DNA from 3 places in the Streptomyces sp. L2 genome. Region 2 is predicted to be linked to each of the others. Evidence: riboswitches for the same ligand, from Rfam matches in the RefSeq annotation. Region 2 holds a riboswitch; each other region holds the start of a gene.

Region 1 (2,252 bases), 2.6 Mb from region 2:
AGCCGACGCTGTCCAGGTTCAGGCCCGCGATCCAGGTGGTGACGGTGTCGCTGAGGGCGAACTTGTCGTGCAGGACGCCGACCAGTTCGATCGTGCCGATGAAGAAGGCGACCGCGATGGACAGGCCGGTGATGGTGAGGTTGTAGAACACCTTGCGGACGGGGTTGGAGAACGCCCACTGGTAGGCGAAGTTCATGAACGTGCCGTCCAGCGTGTCGAACAGGCTCATGCCGGCCGCGAAGAGGAGCGGCAGGCACAGCACCGCGTACCACGGCAGTCCCGCCGCCGCGCCCGAGCCCGCCATCACCATGAGCGTGACCTCGGTGGCCGTGTCGAAGCCGAGGCCGAACAGGAAGCCCAGCGGGTACATCTGGCCGGGCCGGGACACGGACTTGGTGAGCCGGCCCAGCAGCCGGTTCATGAACCCCCGTGAGTCCAGGTGCTGTTCGAGTTCCTTCTCGTCGTACGTCCCCGCCCGCATCGCCCGGAACACGCGCAGGATGCCGACCAGGGCGATCAGGTTGAGCGCGGCGATGAGATAGAGGAACCCGCCGGAGATCGTCGTACCGAGGAACCCGAGCACCTGGTGGGTGGTGGAGTGCTCGTCGGTCACCTTGCCGGCCAGCGAGGTGCCGCCCGCGATCAGCAGGGCGAGCAGCACGACCACGCTGGAGTGGCCGAGCGCGAACCAGAAGCCGACCGACACCGGCCGCTTGCCGTCGGCCATCAGCTTGCGGGTGGTGTTGTCGATCGCGGCGATGTGATCGGCGTCGAAGGCGTGCCGCATGCCGAGGGTGTAGGCGGTGACGCCGAGGCCGATGCCGAAGACCTCGTGGCCGACCTGGTAGTGCTGCGGGGCGACCAGCAGGAACAGCACGCCGAACGCGACGACGTGCAGGGCGGCGATGACGGCCAGCAGCCCCGCCGTGCGGTAGGTGTCCTCCCGCCGCCACTTGAAGGTGTTCGGCCCGGGGGCGTCCGGTCCGGTCGAACTGGGCTTCACGGCCGTACCGCGGGCAGGGTCGGGCAGGGTCATCCGGTTCACGCTCCAGCACCTCGTGGATCACTTCGTGAGCTGCCGTGGCCGGTCTCCTGGCTGACGGGTCGCGCGTTCGCCGTCCCTGCCTTCCCGGTCGTACGACCAGTGGCCCGGCGGGTGCCGGACGGGACGAGAACTCCCCGATCACAGTGGCGAGGGCCGCGTCGGCATGGACCCCTGAGGGGCCGTCACCGACTTCCCGAACACCACGGCGTGCCTACGGTAGAGGTGCGGACCGGTGCCTGCATAGCTGCATACCTGGGCAGGTATTCAAGATCACATCGCGGCCTGCGAAGATGTCGGCATGCATCTCGTGCCTGCCGACCGAGCGGACCGTCGCACCATCGACGGTCACCGGGTGTGCGAGGCGATCGCCGCCATCGGCGACGCGGGTCACGTTCGCACCTGGGCCGACCGCTTCTCCCTGCTCGCCGACCCCAACCGGCTGGCCCTCCTGCTCGCCCTGCACCGCACGGGCCCGCTCGCCGTCTCCGACCTCGCCATCGCCACGGGCATGAACGACCCCGCCGTCTCCCAGGCCCTCCGCCTCCTCCGCGCCGCCGGCGCGGTAACAGGCGAAAAGGAGGGCCGCGTGGTCCGCTACCGCCTGGTCGACGAGGAACTGGCAGCGGTACTCCAACACTGCTGACCCCGCCCGGCCGCCGACCGCCAAGCTCCCCTTCCGCCCCACCGAGCCGACCGCCAAGCTCCCCTTCCGCCCCACCGAGCCGACCGCCGGGTTCCCCTTCCGCCCCTCCGAGTCGACCGCCGGGCCCCCATCCGCCCCACCGAGTCGACCGCCAAGCTCCCCTTCCGCCCCACCGAGCCGACCGCCGGGCCCCCATCCGCCCACCGAGCCGGGCCTCGATGGCTACTTCTCGACCCAGCGAGTCGGGTGGTGGGTGGGCGAGGTCGGGGGGTTCGGGGGGCGGAGCCCCCTGAGTGGACCACCGCAGCGCCGCCGCACAACCACAACCCCGGCCCACTGGTCCCCGCGCCCCCCACCCCCGTGTTCCCTTTCCGGGCAATGTGGACAGAGTCCAGGTATGGCAGACCTCTCCTCCCGCGACCCCGACTGGTGGCGCCAGGCAGTCATCTACCAGGTGTACCCCCGCAGCTTCGCCGACGCCGACGGCGACGGACTCGGCGACCTCCAAGGCATCACCGCCCACCTCGACCACCTCGCCACCCTCGGCGTCGACGCCCTCTGGCT
Region 2 (2,252 bases):
CAAGGGCCTCACCGACCTGCAGCCGCAGCAGGGCTTCGCCGCCCAGACCAGCGCGGCCACGGCCATCCTGGCCTCCTCCCACCTCGGCTTCTCCCTCTCCACCACGCACGTCGTCTCCGGCTCGGTGATGGGCGCGGGCCTCGGCCGCAAGGGCGGTGTGGTCCGCTGGTCCACGGCGACCCGCATGGTCGTCGCCTGGGTGCTGACCCTGCCGGCCGCCGCCCTGGTCGGGGCGCTCGCCGAATCCGTGACGGATCTCGGGGACTGGGGCACCGGGGCCGTCGCCGTGTTCCTGGTCGCCTCCAGCGCCGCGATCTGGAAGCGGTCCCGCCGCGAGGTCGTCGACAGCTCCAACGTCAACGACGTCGACGCCGACGCCGCCGAGGAGCCGGCCGGCGTGGTGACCACCGCCATCGCCATGGTGACCCCGCCCCCGGTGGGCCCGGTCCCCGCCGGCCTGACGGCCACCATCCCGGCCCCCGTCGAGACCTCCGCACCGGCCGCCGCCCCCGCGGTGCCGCCGGCCGCCGCGGTCTGACCCCGGTCACTCCGGACAACCAAGGAAACGACATGAAGATCGACTGGGCGGCCATCGGATCCGTCTTCGGCGTCAGCCTCGTGGTCACCGTGGGCCTGGTGACCCTGTTCACCCTCGGCGTCACCGGCCTGGCCCGCCGCGAGCGGGCCGCGGCCGAGGGCAACTCCGCCGCGCTCGCCGTGACCGGCGCCTACGTCTGCTTCGCGGCCTGCGCGGCGGCGGTGGCGTACGGCCTCTACCTGATCGTCGGCAAGTCCTGACCACGTCCTGACCGACCGTCTGGAAGGCTCCACCCCACGGTGCACACCGGGGTGGGGCCTTTCGCATGTCCGAGGAGACACGCCGCCGGTGTGGGGATCGGCACACTCTCCCCCCGCAGGTCAACGGCAAGTTGACGGCCGTTCCGGGGGCGTGGTGGACTGCCCGGGCCATGTACGGCGGCAGCAGAGGAAGCCGGTGTGAATCCGGCGCGGTCCCGCCACTGTCACCGGGGTAGCGATCCCCGGGAGCCAGGAACTCTCACCGCCGGTCTCGTCAACCCAGGGCGCGGACACCCTGAGTGAGGACATACCGCCATGCTCGGCTGCCGAAGGACCCTTCACCGGCGCTTCCCCGTGCCCACGGCCGGCTGAGCCGATGGGTGCCGATCGCACATACGCGTACGGCGCCGCCGCCGGCCTCCTCGGTGACCTGCTCCTCGGCGACCCGCGCCGCGGGCACCCGGTCGCCGTGTTCGGACGGACGGCCGCGGCCGTGGAGAGCGCGTTGTGGCACGACCACCGCGGCTGGGGCGCGCTGCACACCGCCGTGTGCGCCGGAGGCGCCGTCGCCCTCGGGGCGCTCGCCACACGCGCCGTACGCCGCTCCCCCGCCGCCTCCGTGGCCCTGACCGCGGCCGCCACCTGGGCGGTGGTCGGCGGCACGTCACTCGCCCGGGAGGCGCGGACGATCGGCCGCGCCCTGGAGTCCGGTGACGTGGCGGCGGCCCGCGCGCGGCTGCCGCACCTGTGCGGCCGGGACCCGCAGGCCCTGGACGCCGACGGGATCGCGCGGGCGGTGGTCGAGTCGGTCGCCGAGAACACCTCCGACGCGGTCGTGGGCGCCCTGGTGTGGGGTGCGGTCGGCGGAGTGCCGGGCCTGCTCGGCTTCCGGGCCGTCAACACGCTGGACGCGATGGTCGGTCACAAGTCCCCCCGCTTCCGCCGCTACGGCTGGGCCTCCGCCCGCCTCGACGACCTCGCCGGCTGGCCGGGGGCGCGCCTGACCGCCGTACTCGCCACGCTCGCGGGACCCGATCCGCGCGGTGCCGCACGCGCCTGGCGGGCGGACGCGCGCCGGCATCCGAGCCCCAACGCCGGGCCCGTCGAAGCCTCGTTCGCGGGCGCCCTCGGCGTGCGGCTGGGCGGCACCCTCTCCTACGGCGGCCGGGTCGAGCACCGGCCCGTGCTGAACGGCGACGCCGGACGCGCCGTCCGCGTCACCGACGTCGACCGGGCCGTACGGCTCTCCCGCCGGGTCGGCCTCCTCGCGCTCGGCGTCACCGTCGCCGGGCGCCTCCTCCTGAAGGGACGTGGGAAGTGAGCGGGGGTCTCCTCGTCGCCGGCACCACCTCCGACGCCGGCAAGAGCGTCGTGACGGCCGGGATCTGCCGGTGGCTGGTCCGCCAGGGCGTGAAGGTCGCGCCGTTCAAGGGGCAGAACATGTCCCTCAACTC
Region 3 (2,252 bases), 5.1 Mb from region 2:
AGCCGATGCCGGTTTCCGGCATGGCGATCCGCGACCGTTCGGTGACGACCCGGACGTCGCCGTGCGCGGAGATGCCGACCCCGCCGCCCATCACGATCCCGTCCATGACGGCCACGTACGGCTTGGGGTAGCGGGCGATGCGGGCGTTGAGGCGGTACTCGTCGCGCCAGAACGCCGCCGAGGCGGCGCCGTCGCCGTCGCGGGCGTCGTCGTGCACGGCACGGATGTCGCCGCCCGCGCACAGGCCGCGCTCCCCCGCACCCGTGACGACCACGGCCTCCACGGCCGGGTCGTGTTCCCACGCGGTCAGCGCCGCGTCGACGCGTCGGACCATCTCGTGGTCGAGGGCGTTGAGGGCCCTGGGCCGGTTGAGGGTGATGCGGGCGACCCGGCCGGTGGTGCGGAGCAGGACGGGTTCCCCGGCGGCGCTCATCACGACACCTCCGTCAGGTTCCGGGCCACGATGACACGCATGATCTCGTCGGTTCCTTCCAGGGTCTGGTGGACGCGCGGGCAGTCGCGTGAGCCTCAGGGGTTCACCGTGCGGCGCGGCGGGGTGAAGGCGTACAGGTCGAGGATGTCCGGCAGGGGTGCCACGCCCGGGCCGCCGGCCCGCACCCAGGCGACGATGTCCTCGGTCGCGTCCGCGTCGTTGACGAGACCGAGCCAGACCGGCCGCGCGCCGGCGGCCCGGCCCCTCGCGGAAGGCTGTACGACCATGACGTTGGCCTGGTCGCACACGTCGAGGCAGTCGGAGACGCGCACCGGCACCGCCGCCCGCAGCCGCGCGGTCTGAGCGGCGTGGTCCACCCCGGTCACCTTGGGGCTCCCGCAGCAGCAGTCCCGGCACACGACGACCCGGCACGGCACCGGTTCATCCACCACCGCGGCCCCGCCCGGCGGCTCTTCCCACGGCTTCTCCGGCACGGCACACCACTCCCCTCCCGGGGAGATCCGCCCCGGGGTCGGTCGAGGAGGCGACCGCGTGAGTCTCCTGGCTCCCGGGTCGCCGCTCGCCCCGCCTTCCCACCCCGGTCGGGGCGGTGGCCTGCCGGAACTCGCTCACCGGTCACAGTGGCGGGACCGCGCCGGATTCCCACCGGCTTCCTCGGACCGCCGTCGCCTGTTGTCACCGGTCATCATCTCATCGGGAGGGAGCGAGCCCCTCATCCGGCCGGTGCACGGGTCGGTTCGGCCGGTGCACGGGATGCTTCGGCCGGTGTACCGGACGGTTCGGACGGTGTACCGGACGGTTCGGCCGGCTGGTTCGCGGACTCCGGCCGGCCGGTTCAGCGGCTCGCCCTGCCGGCTCGCGGACTCCGGCCAGCCGACTCGCGGACTGCGGCCGGCCGGCTCGCGGGCTCTGACCGGCCGGCTCGCCGGTTGCGCCCGGCCGGTCCGCGGCCGCCGGCCAGCCGGTTCACGGGATCCGGCCGACTGGTTCAGCGCCCGGCCGGCTCGCGGACTCCGATCGGCCGGCTCGCGGGCTCAGACCGGCCGGTTCAGCGGCCCCGCCCAGCCGGTTCACGGGATCCGGCCGACTGGTTCAGCGCCCGGCCGGCTCGCGGACTCCGATCGGCCGGCTCGCGGGCTCAGACCGGCCGGTTCAGCGGCCCCGCCCAGCCGATTCAGCCGCCCCGCCCGCCCAACTTAGCCGCCGGGCCAGCCGGTACGGCGGCTCCGCCCGCCCAACTTGGCCGCCGGCCCGGCCCGTTCAGCGGCTCCGCCCGGCCGTGTCTGACGGCCGGCGCCCTCACTCCTCGTCGCGCAGGCGCGCCGCCAGGGAGGTCAGCGGTTCGGTCTCCTCCGTGTAGCCGAGGGCGGTCAGGTGGGAGATGGCCGCGTCGAGGCGGGTGAGGGCGGGGGCCGGGCGTTCCAGGTAGACGCCCTCGACCGCGCCGGCGAGGCGGACGCACTCGGCCCACTCGCCGGCCCGCTCCTCGTCCGGTCCGGGCTCGCCGAGCAGGGTGAGGGCCTTGTCCAGGGCGGTGAGGGCGTCGTCGTAGGCGCCGGCGTAGGCGTTGACCCGACCGTGCTCGTAGGCCAGCGCGGTGTCCAGGGAGCGGCCGCGGGGCTCATAGCCGGCCTCGCGGGCCTCGTCGGCGACCCGGCCTGCGTGGGCGAGGTACGCGAGGGCGTGGGTGAGGCCGTCGGCGCCCTCCCGCTGAGCCTGGAGGCGGGCGAGTTCCCGCAGGCAGCTGCTGAGCTGCTCGTAGCGCGGGGCCTCGGCGTGGGCGGCGAGGGCCTGGTCG

What was found. A riboswitch is a leader RNA that binds a small molecule or an ion and turns the genes downstream of it on or off. The one in region 2 is predicted to bind cobalamin.
Region 1: linked by a shared signal. The riboswitch ahead of DBP14_RS15945 (HoxN/HupN/NixA family nickel/cobalt transporter) and the one ahead of DBP14_RS27740 (cobalamin biosynthesis protein) in region 2 are both predicted to bind cobalamin.
Region 3: linked by a shared signal. The riboswitch ahead of DBP14_RS04755 ((2Fe-2S) ferredoxin domain-containing protein) and the one ahead of DBP14_RS27740 (cobalamin biosynthesis protein) in region 2 are both predicted to bind cobalamin.

The regions. Positions count from the first base shown of each region.
Region 1 covers NZ_QBDT01000001.1:3,652,975-3,655,226, reverse strand. Annotated here, with positions in the region: gene DBP14_RS15945 (HoxN/HupN/NixA family nickel/cobalt transporter) at 1-1,036, opposite strand, end outside; cobalamin riboswitch at 1,065-1,265, opposite strand; gene DBP14_RS15940 (metalloregulator ArsR/SmtB family transcription factor) at 1,344-1,688, shown strand; gene DBP14_RS15935 (glycoside hydrolase family 13 protein) at 2,086-2,252, shown strand, end outside.
Region 2 covers NZ_QBDT01000001.1:6,205,046-6,207,297, reverse strand. Annotated here, with positions in the region: gene DBP14_RS27750 (inorganic phosphate transporter) at 1-538, shown strand, start outside; gene DBP14_RS27745 (hypothetical protein) at 571-798, shown strand; cobalamin riboswitch at 936-1,078, shown strand; gene DBP14_RS27740 (cobalamin biosynthesis protein) at 1,175-2,119, shown strand; gene DBP14_RS27735 (cobyric acid synthase) at 2,116-2,252, shown strand, end outside.
Region 3 covers NZ_QBDT01000001.1:1,102,016-1,104,267, forward strand. Annotated here, with positions in the region: gene DBP14_RS04750 (enoyl-CoA hydratase/isomerase family protein) at 1-433, opposite strand, end outside; gene DBP14_RS04755 ((2Fe-2S) ferredoxin domain-containing protein) at 529-870, opposite strand; cobalamin riboswitch at 988-1,110, opposite strand; gene DBP14_RS04760 (hypothetical protein) at 1,754-2,252, opposite strand, start outside.